DNA from 2 places in the Nocardioides sp. P5_E3 genome. Region 2 is predicted to be linked to the other one. Evidence: predicted binding sites of a transcription regulator. Region 2 holds the regulator's gene; the other holds the start of a gene.
The links. Region 2 encodes LexA, which represses DNA repair genes until DNA is damaged. Its sites were predicted from a motif close to TCGAACANNTGTTCGA; they were not measured.
Positions count from the first base shown of each region.

Region 1: ACXJKB_RS10510 (DUF222 domain-containing protein) is a predicted target of LexA. The motif match lies at 3,634-3,649, and genes of this name have one in related genera.

Region 1 covers NZ_JBFUMR010000013.1:101,393-108,565, forward strand. The annotation lists gene ACXJKB_RS10500 (SMODS domain-containing nucleotidyltransferase) at 279-1,148, shown strand; gene ACXJKB_RS10505 (S-4TM family putative pore-forming effector) at 1,160-2,062, shown strand; gene ACXJKB_RS10510 (DUF222 domain-containing protein) at 2,198-3,421, opposite strand; gene ACXJKB_RS10515 (MFS transporter) at 3,691-5,268, opposite strand; gene ACXJKB_RS10520 (RimK family alpha-L-glutamate ligase) at 5,383-6,573, opposite strand; gene ACXJKB_RS10525 (ATP-dependent zinc protease family protein) at 6,626-7,114, shown strand.
Region 2 covers NZ_JBFUMR010000017.1:24,449-31,621, forward strand. The annotation lists gene ACXJKB_RS12375 (hypothetical protein) at 1-240, opposite strand, end outside; gene ACXJKB_RS12380 (hypothetical protein) at 240-752, opposite strand; gene ACXJKB_RS12385 (LysM peptidoglycan-binding domain-containing protein) at 1,195-1,545, opposite strand; gene ACXJKB_RS12390 (SDR family NAD(P)-dependent oxidoreductase) at 1,734-2,540, opposite strand; gene lexA (transcriptional repressor LexA) at 2,669-3,391, shown strand; gene ACXJKB_RS12400 (NAD(P)/FAD-dependent oxidoreductase) at 3,439-4,656, shown strand; gene ACXJKB_RS12405 (sulfotransferase family 2 domain-containing protein) at 4,690-5,421, shown strand; gene ACXJKB_RS12410 (ATP-dependent DNA helicase) at 5,431-7,173, opposite strand, start outside.

The sequences.
Region 1 (7,173 bases), on a different contig from region 2:
CCTCAGTGCATTGATGCCTCCAGTTTCCGTGCTGTTGTCATCACGAGTTCGTTGACTCGGGGCATGTCGTCGTAGCGGTCCGGGACGAAGCTGCTGTGTTCCACCATGTAGCGCAAGGGGCTCGCCGAGGTCACGAGTGTGTCCAACTGGTACTCGACGCGACCCGGCTCGGCAACGGGTCGGCGGCCAACGGTGAGACGTCCAGGCCGTCACCGGGTGTCGGCGTGCGGCCGTAGGGTGATCGGCGAACATCAGGGAGCGACGCAGACGGGGGTTTCGTGACAGCGCTCTGGGAAGGCTTCGACCACTATCTGGCCCTGCGTGCTCCGACGGAGTCACAGAAGGCCGAGGTTCGCCGCTACCGCGAGCGGGTGCGAGGAATCATCGACGAGCACCACCGGCTCATGGGCTTCTTTCAGAGCGGGTCGTTTCAGCACGGCACGGCCGTGATGCCGCACAGCGACGTCGATTACGTCGCCCGCATCCACTATGAGGACCGCCCAGGTTCCTCAAACACCATCCTCAACAACCTCCGCGACCTGCTCAACGACGAACTGTGGGAGGCGACGGTGACCGTGAGCCGCCCGACCGTCACGCTCAACTTTCCGGGACTCCTCCCGTACTACGAAATCACCCCCGCTTACCTCGAACGAGGCACCACCGACGAGAACCGTGTCCTCCTCATCCCAGGGTCGGGCGGTGGCTGGCGGGAAGCGGCTCCGCAGGCACACAACAAGACCGTTGCCGATCTCGACCGCAAGCACAGCGGCGATGTTCGCGAGACCGCCCGTCTGCTCAAGTCGTGGCGGTACGAGCACGCCGTCTCGATCTCCTCGTTCTACCTGGAGATGCGCGCCGCCGAGTACGGCAAGAACAACGACAGCATCTACCCCTTCACAGCGATCCGGTCCATCGTCACAACGCTGGTGAACCAAGGACTGCCCGCCATGAACGACCCGGCCCGGCTGGTGTCGCGGATTAGCGCCTGCTCCAGCGACTGGGCCCGCTCGTCGGCACTGGCCGACCTGCGGAAGTTCAAGAAGAACATCGACGCCGCGCACGCCGCGTGGCTGGCCAACGAGCGATACGAGATGAACCAGGCGTTGCAGGCCATCTGGGGCAACGACTTTCCGTACTGCGACACGTAGGCTCCCGCTCGATGAGCGACAGCACCCCGCGCACGGTCGCGTCCGTGCAGAACACCGAGCGCGCCCAGCGCCTCCTTGCAGCACAATCCCGTCTCTACACCGACGCCAAGCAACTCCACGACGCCCGCGTCCTCACAGTCGTTGCGCTGGCCGTTATCACCGTGGCGGTGGCCCTCGCGATCCCCGAGGCGCGGGTCGTCGGCGGCGCCCTCGGCGGGACGGCCACCTTCCTGTGGTCTGTTCTCGGCGGCGGGAGTGAGAAGCGGCGCCGAAAACAGGCGGCCTTCATGCAAGAAGAGTTCGACACCTACGTGTTCGACATGCCCTGGAACGCGATTGCGGCTGAGCACCCCTCGCCGACACTCGTTGCCGACGCGGCCGACCGTTATCGAGGCAATCGGACTAGGGACTGGTACCCCGACACCGGAACGGTCGCTCGCCCCCTCGACGTCCTCATCTGCCAACGCAGCAACCTCGGCTGGGGCGCCTCGATCCACCGCTTTTACGCCAGCATTCTCATCGGCGTTCTCGTCGCCCTCGTCCTCGCCGGGGTCGCCGTTGCGCTACTCGGAAGCCTCACCGTCGCCGACGCCCTAATCGCACTCGTCCTGCCACTGCTTGGCCCCGCACGTGAACTCATCGAGATGATCCGTAACAACCGCGAAAGCAGCGAGACTAAGGCGAAGGTTGAAACGAGGGTCCACGGCCTCTGGGAGAGGGCACTTCAGCGCCATGGCGAGATCACGATCACTGACTGCCGGGCGGTACAAGACCAAATCCTGAACATCCGCCAGACCAACGCACACGTCCCGGACTGGCTCGACAATCTTCGACGGAACCGTAGTGAAATCCTCATGCAGCAGAGTGCAGAGCACCTCATTGAGGAAGCCGAGCGTTGCGGCAAGACCCGCTGAGCCCCTCACGGCCCGTGCCGCAGTCGATAAGGACTCGCCGCGTGCGCATCAATGACGTGCGCGTCATTCTGGGCGGTTCGCAGCGCCACTGACACACGCCCAATCTGGGCGCTCTTTGGCATCCCCCTCGCCGGCCTACGTCCGCCTGGCGAAGGTGACCTTGTTGTCGGCGTGGACGGTCATCGCGTAGCGGGAGTCGTGGGCCAGGCGGTGGTGGCGGGGGCAGAGGAGCCGGCCGTTGGTGAGGTCGGTGAGGCCGAGGCGCGACCAGGGGTCGTCGTGGTGGGCGTGGCAGCCGGATGCGCTGGTCTCGCAGCCCTTCGCGGTGCACCCACCGTCGCGCAGGCCGAGGGCGATGCGCTGGGCCTTGTTGTAGAGCCGGGCGGTCCGTCCTAGGTCGAGCGGCTGGGAGTCCGTCCCGAGCACGGCCGGGATGATCCCGGCCTCGCACGCCAGTCGCCGTGCTTGGCCCGCGGTCATGCGCGAACCGTCGTCGAGCAACGCGGTGGCGTGCTCGGCCATCAGCTGCTCGAGGGTCATGGTCACCACGATCGTGGCGTTGACGCCTGCGGTCTGCGGGGTGGCGTCGACCGGGTAGCGCTCGACGTACTCGACGAACGCCTCGCCGAGCCGCCGCCGCGGGGGCTTCCAGGCGCCAGACTCGTCGCGAAGGTCGGCCTCGGTGTGGCGGGCCGGGTTGGCGAGCGCGAGGAGGTGGCGCTTGAGCATCGCGCCCACGTGGGACGGCACGGTGAACCTGCCGTGGCAGCGCCCCTCGCCGTCGTCGACCAGCGTGAGCTCGACACCGGCAGCAGCCCGAGCCTCCTCGCCCGCGAGCACGGACTCCTCGTGGCACTCCCCCACCTCGGGGGCCACCACGTCCAGGATGCGCTTGCCGATCTGCCGCAGGTCGCGGGCGTCGTGCCGTGCGGCCAGCTCCAGCAGGGTGGTCTCGGCGAGCCCGCGAACGTCAAGGTCGACGTGCGGCGGAAGAGCGTCGACCGCCTCGACGATGACTCGTGCCTGCTCCGTGCGGAGCACACCCGACGTCAGGGCCGTAGCCACGCCGTCGTGCTGCTCGAGCGCCCGGCCGAGTGCCAGGTCGCGACGAGCCTCACGTCGGGTCGTCCGCGTCTGCACCGCGAGCCACGCCGCGGCGTCGCGCAGCCCGTGCTGCTCGCCCACGTCGTCGGAGGCGGCGAGCACCGTCGCGGTCAGTGCGTCGAGCTGTGAGCGGGCCTCGGTCAGCGCCACCAGCGCCGACTGCTTCTCCCCCACCGACATGAAGGCCGGCTCGACCGACGCGACGCCCTTCAAGGCGGTCTGGACGTCGGTGGCACACCCGATGATGGGATGCACTCAGGCCACCTCCTCGCACGCGCTCACTGGACACCGCCCGGGTCCGGGGCGGAGCGGTGAGGCATGACTGGTGGCACCGTTGCCAGGGCGTCACCCGAGAGCCGTACGGCATCCCGTCAGCACCAAGACGGGTTCTATGGGTGACTGTCCTGGTCCCCAGATCCCCGTCACCTCAGACGAGGGATCCTTTCCGGACCAGCGTGCTACCCACATCGTACGCCTGTTCGAATAGCACCGCAACTGTCTTTTCGCGCCGGTTGCGCGAGGTCTCACCCAAGGCCCACCTCGTCGGTCGCCGAGGTCGCAGGATCGGGCAGCCGCATCATCCGGAACGCGACAACGACCCCCACCAGGGAGGCGAGGAGCGCCACGAGGAGCGCGACCTGGAGCGCGAGGTCCCGGGCGTCGTCGTTGATGGCGAGGACCTCGTCCTGGATGTTCTCGGGCTGGCCGGCGAGGAGCTCCTCGAGCTGCGCGTCGCTCATCACCTGCGCGTCGTCCTCCAGGACCGTCGCTACGCGCTCCTGGTCGGCCGGCGGCAGGACGCTGCTCGACTCCGCCATGTTCGTGAAGGAGGTCGACAGGGTGGCGAGCATGATCGCGCCGGCGAAGGCGAGACCGAACGACAGGCCGAACGACCCGGTCGCTGACGTGACGCCTGCAGCCTCGCCGACCCGGTCCTCCGAGAGCGGGGCGAGCGCGTAGTTGTTGAGCTGGGAGGCGAGGAGCCCGAGGCCGGCGCCCGCGAGGATGAGCGGGATCGCCAGGTGCCACCCGGAGTCCGCCCGGGGCACCAGGAGGATGAGGCCGGCGATCGCCGCGGCGAGCAGGATGAAGCCCGCGCGGATGATGCTGCTCGCCCTCCGCTGCCCAGCCCTCCGCCCGGCGAGCAGTGCGACGCCGAACATCGTGAGCGACAGCGGCGCGAGCGTGATGCCCGCCTGGAGCGCGTTGTAGCCCCAGACGAGCTGCAAGAAGATCGGCAGCGCGATGAGCATCCCGCCCAGCGCGACCTGTTGCAGGAAGATCTGGGTCACGCCGGTGCTGAACAGCTTGGACGAGAAGAGGCCCGGGTCGATCAGCGCGGGCTTGCCGTCGCGCTTGCGGTGGATGAGCCAGGACACCAGACCGGCCATCGCGATGACCCCGATCGCGAGGAGGAGCACGACGGACTCGGCGCCCTCCTGCCACGCGAGGACGCCCAGCACGAGGCCGCCCATGCCGATCACGGAGAGGAACGCCCCGGGGACGTCGACCGACCGGTCGCCGGCGTACGGCACGTCCCGGATGCCGCGGCTCCCCAGGAGCACGGCTCCGATGATGAGCGCCTCCAGCAGGAAGCCGACGCGCCAGGACAGGAGCGTCGTGACGAAGCCCCCGACGAGGGGACCGATCGCGGCGGCGATCGCCCCCGACGCACCAACCAGGGCGAACACCTTGGCCCGGGTCTTCCCCTCGAAGTTCCCGTGGATCAGCGACTGCATCGCCGGGAGGTAGAGGGACGCGCCGAGCCCGCCGAGGACGGCCCAGAAGACGATGATCGCCGTCAGGCCCTGCGCGAACACCATCGCGATCGCCCCGACGGCGTAGAAGAGCATGCCGAGGACGAACGCACGCTTCCGCCCGAACAGGTCACCGATCTTGCTGCTGATGAGGATGAACGCAGCGGACACGAGCGCCTCGATCGCCACGGCTGACTGGACGCCGCTCACGGTCGTGTCGAGGTCCTCCACGACGGCCGAGATCGACACGTTCATGAACGACGTGTCGATGACGAAGACGAACATCGCCGCCGCCAGGAGGATGCCCTGGCGCGGCGTGCCGCCGGAGTCTTCCGCAGGAGCCATGCGAATCACCACGCCATCGGTGCCGTGGCGACGGCCGAGCATCGCCGGGGGTCAGTCGACCCATCGTGGAGCGCGCAGGCGCTCCCGGCTTCACCCGCAGCGAAGGACCGTGGGCTACGAGCTCTCGGGCGGCAGGTGCTTCTTCATCAGTCGCCGGACGCGCTTCTGCTTGCGGTCGGGGATCATCGAGCGCATCTCCTCGAGCTTGCCGAAGCAGAGGAGGCGGTCCTCGCCCTCGAGCACGGTCTTGTTGCGCGGGTTGGGGATGACCTGGGGTCCGCGGTGCAGCGTCAGGACGGTGATGTCGCGCTCGTCGAGGCCCGAGTCGCCGAGCTTCTTGCCGACCATGTCGGAGCCGGCGTGCACGACGATCTCGGCCACGCCGTAGCCGGTCGAGACGGTCAGCCGCTGGCGTACGTCGATGTCGGGGAAGGCCACCTGGTTGGCCATGTAGTCGACGATCGCGCCGGCGACGTCGAGCTTGGTCGCGCGCTCGATGCCCTCGAGCCCGGGCGAGGAGTTGACCTCCATGACCTGCGGGCCGCGACGGCCCTCGAGCATGTCGACACCGGCGACGCGCAGGCCCATGATCTGCGCGGACCGGACGGCCACCCGCTCGAACTCCTCGTCGAGCTCGACCGGCTCGACGCTGCCGCCGCGGTGCACGTTCGAGCGGAACTCGTCGCCCTGGGCGACCCGCCGCATCGCCGCGACGACGCGGTCCCCGACGACGAGGGCGCGGATGTCGCGGCCCTTGCTCTCCTTGACGAAGCGCTGGATCAGGACGTTCTGCCGGGTGCTCTGCAGCGTCTCGATGATCGCCTCGGCCACCTTGATGGTCGGGGCCAGGATCACGCCGATGCCCTGCGTGCCCTCCAGCAGCTTGATCACGACCGGCGCCCCGCCGACGCGCTCGATCGCCGGGATCACGTCGGCCCGGTCCTGCACGAAGGTCGTGGCCGGCATCGGGATCTTGTGGCGCGACAGGATCTGCGTGGCGCGCAGCTTGTCGCGGCTGTTGGCGATGCCGTAGCTCGTGTTGGGCGTGTAGACGTCCATCTGCTCGAACTGGCGCACGACGGCGGTGCCGAAGTAGGTGATCGAGTTGCCGATGCGGGGCAGCACGGCGTCGTACGTCGACAGCTGCTTGCCGCGGAACAGCAGGTCGGGCTCGTCGCCGGTGAGGTCGATGCCGAAGCGCAGGGTGTTGAGCACCTTCACGTCGTGGCCGCGGTCCAGGGCGGCGGTGCGGAGCCGCTGCGTGCTGTAGGACCGCGGGGCCCGGGACAGGATGGCGAGCTTCATGGGACGTCATCCAACCACCTGCCCGGAGGCCGCCACCTGCCAAGATGGCCGCGTGGACCCCGCCCCCCAGCCGACCGAACCCGAGAAGGTCGTCGTCGGCTGGCGCGAGTGGGTGGCGCTGCCCCAGGCCGACGTGCCGTGGGTGAAGGCGAAGATCGACACGGGCGCGCGGTCGTCGTCGATCCACGCCTTCGACCTCGAGGTGTTCGAGGAGGACGGCCACGAGCGGGTGCGCTTCTCCATCCACCCGTGGCAGCGCTCCGACGAGGACCACGTCGAGCTCAGCCTGCCGGTGCTCGACATGCGCGAGGTGCGCTCCAGCAACGGCCAGGTCGAGAAGAGGTACGCCGTCTCGCTCGACGTCAGGCTCGCCGGCCGCACCATCACGACCGTGATGACGCTCAGCAACCGTGACGAGATGGGCTTCCGGATGCTGATCGGGCGCGAGGCGCTCGAGCGCGGGTTCCTCGTCGACTCGTCGCTGTCGTACGCCGGTGGCAAGCCACGCCGCGCCGTGCGCCGCAAGAACTGGGGCAGGTAGCCACACCCCTTCGCGGGTCCCGACGCCGGCGTCACTTCACAGCCGACGCACAAGGTGGG
Region 2 (7,173 bases):
GCACTCGACGTGCTCGACGCAGATGCCGCCGTTGCCGCACTGGATCGTGACGACCCAGGTGTGCTCGTCCTGCGACCCGGATGCATCCGTGTACTCGGCATACGTCCAGGCACAGTCCGATGCGATCGCTTGCCACGTGACCTGAACGCACGAAGGGTCCGCCGCGGAGGCACCTGCCGGCGCGGGCGCCACCCCCAGCACGGAGCATGCAATGGCGACGATCACCGCCAGCGCTCTCATCAGATCACCGAATAGTTGGCCATCATGAACGAGCTGGCGTCGCGCTTCAGGATCATTCGATACCGCTGCGTGGCCGCCGGAAAGACTTGCGGGGCGTCGCCAGGAACCTCGATCCGGAGCTTGGTCGCCTTCACGTCGACGACGAACGTGGGGGGCTTGGCCGCGTCTTCCTCGACGGCAAGGACTTCGGACCCCCCGAATGCCACCTTGCCGCCTTGGTCATAGACGTCCGAGACCTGGTCGGCGTAGGTCGCGCACGCTTGGCATCCCTTCGACAAGCGCATAAAAGCGGCCGTCTCCCCAGTGCGTGCCATTTCATCGGCCGCCTCCTGCCACCGCCGGATGAAGTCCTCCGGACTCTCCGCCTGCGGCGTCTCCGACTCGGTGGGAGTCGGCGTCGGCGACGAGCTCGTGGTCTCCGGGATCTTCGGCTCCGGCTCGGGGTCGTCGGAGCACCCGGCCAGCAGGACGGGGACCGCGAGGGTCAGCGCGAGTGCGCGGCGTACGTGCATGAGGTGCCTCCCGAGAACAACGTCAGCACGCTGAAACTACCCATCCGGGCGACCGCGGAACCAGCCCGACGGCAAAACTGTGGAGAACGGCCGATGGTGGCGGCAGATGGCATGAATCCAATCGCCGCCGGTGCGATGTGCCGCCACCACACGAGCTGGGCGGCGGATGGTGGCGGCAGATGGCATGAATCCGACCGCCATCGGCGCGATGTGCCGCCACCCCGGCGAGCGGCAGCGCACGAGCGTGCGATGTGCCGCCACCCTCCCGAGCGCCACCCCGACGACCACACCGGGCACCTGGATCTCGTGACGGTCGCTGCGCGACCTCCTCGATCGACGAGGTGGTCGGAAATGCGCCGAGGGGCGGGCCACTGGGCCCGCCCCTCGGTCTTCCCCTTGGTTCCACCAGCCGGGGTCGAAGCGGCTGATGGAGGCCTCTGCGTCAGTCGGAGACGACTGGGACGCGGAGCTTCTGGCCGGCCGCGAGGCCGGCGGACTCGAGGGCGTTGAGCCGCTCGATCTCGCTCATCATGGAGCGGACGTCGCCGTCGGTGGCGATCTCGCTGGCGATCCCCCACAGGGTGTCGCCCGGCGCGACCTGGACGATCTCGGTCGGGGCCGGCTGGCCGGCCTCGCCGGTGCCGACCGCGCCGCCGGCGAGCATGAACGCCACGCCGAGGACGAGGAACAGCGACGTCAGGAAGACCGCCAGCCGGCCGCGACGGGTCAGACGAACCGTCGAGCGGGCACGCGGGATGGCGGTGAAAGCAGGTGCAAGGCTGAGGGTGCTCATGGTGGCCTCCTGGGGAAGATCAGCCGGTCGTGTTCTGTCGAGCGAATGTCTAGTCGGACCCACCGACAGTGGCTGTGACCACCGGGTGTCGATCAGACGTTCGATCGAACGTGTGTACGACGTTAGAGCACGTGTTCGAACAGTTCAAGCACCTTGTCGAACAAATGTTCGGCGTGTTCGAACGGACCTCAGCGGCGCCTCATCGCCCGCCGACCCTGGGCCGCGAAGAGCCCGGCCGCGTGCTGCATCAGCCCGGGCGCGAGCGCCGAGCCGCGGACGACTCCCCCGCGCCAGCCCGGCACGGCCCGCACGACGCGTCGGGATCCGATCAGCGCGACAGCCGCAGCAGCGACGTCGGAGACGTCGAGGATCGGGCCACCCGAGTGGACCAGCTGCGACCCGAGGCCCGCCGGGTCCTGGGCGGCGAGCATCGCCGTGTCGACCCCGTCGGGGCACAGGGCGTGGACCCCCACCCCGCGCGGCGCCTCGGCGTTGACGGAGGTGGAGAGGGAGACGACGGCGGCCTTCGTGGCGGCGTACATGCTGTAGCCCGGAACCGGCCCGAGGCCGGCGAGCGAGGCGATGTTGACGACGTCGCCGCCTGCCGAGCCGAACGCCGCGAGCGCCGCGCGGGTGCCCCACGTCGTACCGAGCAGGTTGACCTCGACGAGCCGGCGCACCTGTTCCTCCGACAGATCGACGAGGGAGCCGTCGTCACCGACCCCCGCGTTGTTGAACCACGCGGTCAGCACGCCGTGTCGCGCGGCCTCCTCCGCCACGAGGCGGTGGGCGTCAGGATCGCGTACGTCCTGGGCGAGGCCGGCGACGGCGCCGATCTCCGCCGCCGTCGCGGCCGCCGCCCAGCCGTCGACGTCGCCGATGACGACGTGGTGCCCGCGAGCGACCAGGAGCTCCGCGATCCCGCGCCCGATCCCACGGGCTCCACCCGTCACGACGCAGGAGGACGGCGGGCCGGTCAGCTGGCTGGTCGACATGCCCGGACACTAGCGACACGCGGCTTCGAACAGGTGTTTGATCCTGCGGCGTTCCGAGGTCTACGGTGGGCGCACCTGATCCTCCCTGTCCAGCCGCGGACGGAGGGGTCGACGCTAGTGGAGGACGCATGGCCAAGCAGGACGACAAGAACGTCATCGAGATGCCCGACGGCCCCCCGGACGCCACCGGTCTGACCCCGCGCCAGCAGCGGGTGCTCGCCACGATCAAGGACTCGATCGAGACCAAGGGCTACCCGCCCTCGATGCGTGAGATCGGCCAGGCCGTCGGCCTCACCTCGTCGTCCAGCGTCGCCCACCAGCTCCGCGTGCTCGAGGGCAAGGGCTTCCTCAAGCGCGACCCCAACCGCCCGCGCGCCCTCGAGGTGTTCCTGCCCGAGGTGATGGCTGCGCGGCGCAGCATGTCGAGCTCGGAGGAGCCGTCGTACGACGAGACCGGCATCGGCGACGCCAACCCCGTCGCCACCAACGTCCCGGTCGTCGGCCGCATCGCCGCCGGTGGCCCGATCCTCGCCGAGGAGCAGGTCACCGACGTGTTCCCGCTGCCCAAGCAGCTCGTCGGCGAGGGCACCCTCTTCCTCCTCGAGGTCTCCGGTGACTCGATGGTCGACGCGGCGATCTGCAACGGCGACTACGTCGTCATCCGTCAGGAGCAGACCGCCACCAACGGCCAGATCGTCGCGGCGATGATCGAGGGCGAGGCGACCGTCAAGACGTTCCAGCGCAAGGACGGCCACGTGTGGCTGCTCCCCCACAACGACGCCTACGACCCGATCCCGGGCGACAACGCGACGATCCTCGGTGTCGTGACGGCGGTGCTCCGCAGCCTCTGATCGACCGGCGAGGGACACCCCGACCAGCGAGGGTGCACGATGGCGGCATGAGCAACGTGGAGCAGTCCTATGACTACGTCATCGTCGGTGCGGGGGTCGCTGCGGCGAGCGCCGTGAAGGGCATCCGTTCGCAGGACGGGGCCGGGCGCATCGCGGTCCTGGGCTCCGAGCCCGACAAGCCGGTCTACCGGCCCGTCCTGACCAAGGACCTCTGGCTCAAGGACGACGAGACCCTCGAGGGATCCTCCCTCGCCGGCGACCTCGACGAGGACGACGCTGTCGACCTGGTCACCGACACCACGGTGACCGGGATCGACCCCGGCGCCCACGTCGTACGCCTCGCCGACGGCAGCAGCGTCGGCTACGGCAAGCTGCTGCTCGCCACCGGCGCCGAGCCCCGCGTGCTCTCCGTCGACCCCGGCCCGCGGGTCATCTACTACCGCACCGCCGCCGACTACCAGCGGCTGCGCGCCGTCGCGACCGAGGGCAGCCACGTCGCGGTCATCGGCGGTGGCTACATCGGCTCGGAGATCACCTCCGCCCTCGTGCAGAACGGTGTCCAGGTCACCCTCGTGCTGGACCTCGAGGACGTGCAGGAGCAGATGTTCCCCCGCGCCCTCGCCGCCACCCTGACCAAGGCCTTTGCCGACCGCGGCGTGACCGTCGTGCACGGCTCGGTCGAGGGTGGCGAGGAGGACGACGGCGGCGTCCGGATCCGCCTCGGCGACGGCACCTCCATCACCGCCGACGCAGCCGTCATCGGCGTCGGCGTCCTCCCGCGCACCGGGCTCGCCGAGGCCGCCGGCCTCGAGGTCGACAACGGCGTCGTCGTGGACGAGCACCTGCGCACGAGCGACGCGGACGTGTACGCCGCGGGCGACGTCGCGTCCTACCCCGACGCCCTCCTCGGGCGCCGTCGCGTCGAGCACGTCGACCACGCCGAGAAGTCGGGCGAGCACGCCGGCAAGGTGATGGCCGGCGCCGACGAGACGTACGACTACACGCCCTTCTTCTGGTCCGACATCCTCGACTACGGCTACGAGGCGGTCGGCGAGACCAGCAGCCGGCTCGACATGGTGGAGGACTGGAAGGACGGCGAGGTCGGCACCGGCGTCGTCTACTACCTGAAGTCGGGGCAGGTCCGCGGCGTGCTGCTGTGGAACGTGTGGGACAGCGTCGACAAGGCACGCGCGCTGATCGAGGAGACCACCGAGACCCCCGTGCCCGACCCGGAGTCGTTGCGGGGGCGCATCCCGTTCGGGTGAGTGGGAGGGCGCGGTCCGTGTAGCCTCGCGGCGATGTCTGCCGCCGGCCCCGACGCTCCCTCACCGGAGCTCTTCCGCACCCGTCCGGGCAACCGGCGCCGGCTGACCCCGGACGCACAGGCCGAGGTGGACCGTCTGGCCGCTGCAGGCGAGGCGTCCGCGTGGCTCAGCCCGTTGGCGTACAACCTCACCATCAGCCACAGCCACCGGTTCGTCTGGTACCGCGTGGCCAAGGTCGCGACGCGCACCATCCGCCACCACTGCGAGACGCACGGCGTGAGCATGGACGTCGACCACGCGATGCGGGTCCGCTACCCCGTGGCCAGCTTCGCCGACTACTTCACCTTCGCCTTCGTGCGCGACCCGCTGGACCGCTTCGTCTCCGCGTGGCACGACAAGGTCGTCGACAACAACTACTACGACTTCGACCCCGCAACCCACGAGCGGATGCAGGTGGTCGAGGAGTTCGCCCGCTGGACCGCCGTGCAGGACCTGTCCGCCGTGCCGGGCACCGACCAGCACCTGACCCTGCAGAGCCGGATGATCGACCTCAACCGGGTCGACTTCGTCGGCCGGCTGGAGACGTTCGACCGCGACTTCGCCGAGGTGTGCGAGCGCATCGGCGCGCCCGCCGTGCCGTCGGCGCCGAAGAACCAGACCGCCCCCGGCGGCCGCGACCGGCAGGCCTCCGACGAGCTCCGGGCGCTGGTGGCCACGATGTACCGACGCGACTACCAGGTCTTCGGCTACGAGCCGCTGGCCTGAGTCGGCTGGCTAGGACTGCCCCAACCGCTTGAGCGCCTGCCGCGCGAGCGCCGGGTCGGTGGTCGACCACATCGGCGGCAGTGACGCCTTGAGGAAGCGGCCGTAGCGCGCGGTCTCGAGGCGCGGGTCGAGCACGGCGACGATGCCGCGGTCGGAGGTCGTGCGGATGAGGCGGCCCGCACCCTGCGCGAGCAGGAGCGCGGCGTGGGTGGCGGCGACCTGCATGAAGCCGTTGCCGCCCGCCTGGTCGGCGGCCTTCTGGCGCGCGGACATCAGCGGGTCGTCGGGCCGCGGGAACGGGATCCGGTCGATGATCACCAGCTGGCAGGTGTCGCCCGGGACGTCGAGGCCCTGCCACAGCGAGAGCGTGCCGAAGAGACAGGTGTGGGGGTCCTCGACGAACTGCTTGGCGAGCTCGGGCAGCTGGGCGTCGCCCTGCGCGAGCGTGGTCAGGTGGGGCAGGCGCGTCCGCACGGCCTCGGCCGCGGTCTCCGCGGCGCGCCGGGACGAGAACAGTCCGAGCGTGCGGCCGTCGAGGGCGTCGACGAGGTCGCAGATCTCGTCGAGCTGCGCAGGGCCGAGGCCGTCGCGGCCGGGCTGCGGGAGGTGGCGGGCGACGTAGAGGATCGACTGCTGGCCGTAGTCGAAGGGCGAGCCGACGTCGATGCCCTTCCACGGCAGCGCGTCGTCGGCATCGGTGGTGGCCACCTGGTGGCCGACCCGCTCGGTGGGCTTGAGGCCGAGCGAGGTGGCGACGGCGCCGAACTCGCCGCCGAGCATCAGCGTCGCGCTGGTGAACACGACGGTCTTGTCGGTGAGCAGCTTGTCGCGCATCGGGCCCCACACCTGCAGGGGCGCGACGTGGAGGCGGGCCGGGAAGCGGTCGCGGGCCTCGCCCAACCACAGCACGTCAGCCTGGGAGCCGGCCGCCATCCGCTCGGCGTTGACGAAGACCTCCTGCACCATGCCCTTGGCCTGGGTGCGGCCGGCGTCGGCCTCTCCCTCGCCCCCGGACTCGCGCGGGAACGCCGACAGGCACCCGCGCGCCGCGTCCCGCACGAGCACGAGGGCGTCGGAGAGCTGGACCGACACCTGGTCGATGCGGCCGGGAGGGGTCGCCTCGATCGCCTCGGCGAGCTGCTGCGCAGCGTCCTCGAGGTCGCCCGCCGGGTCGCCGTCACCGTCGGTCCAGCGCATGGCGCGGCGAGCGGCCCGCTCGATGTCGGACACCCCGAGCTCGTCGGTCGCCGCCTGGGTGACGCGCGCGGTCAGCTCGTGGGCCTCGTCGATGACGACCGTGTCGTAGTCGGGGATCATCGGCACGTCCTCGATCGCGTCGATCGCGAGGAGGGAGTGGTTGGTGACGATCAGGTGGCTGCGGTGCGCCTTCTCGCGCGCGAGCTCGGCGAAGCACTCCGCCCCGAAGGGGCACTTGCTCGCACCGAGGCACTCGCGGTGGTTGACCGAGACCTGCCGCCACTCACGGTCGGTGTGGCGCGGGGCGTTGTCGCGCTCACCGCTGCCGCCCTGCTCGGTCTCCTCCTCGGCCCACGCCCGCAGCTCGAGGACCTTCTCGGCCATCGCCCCGAGAGGAACGTCGACGAGCGTGCCCTGGTCGTCGGGGACGCCGGCGCGGACCCGGTGGAGGCAGGCGTAGTTGGAGCGGCCCTTGAGGACGGCGTACGACGTGTCGAGGCCGGGCACGTCCTTGACCGCCTCGACCAGCCTGGGGAGGTCACGCTCGACGAGCTG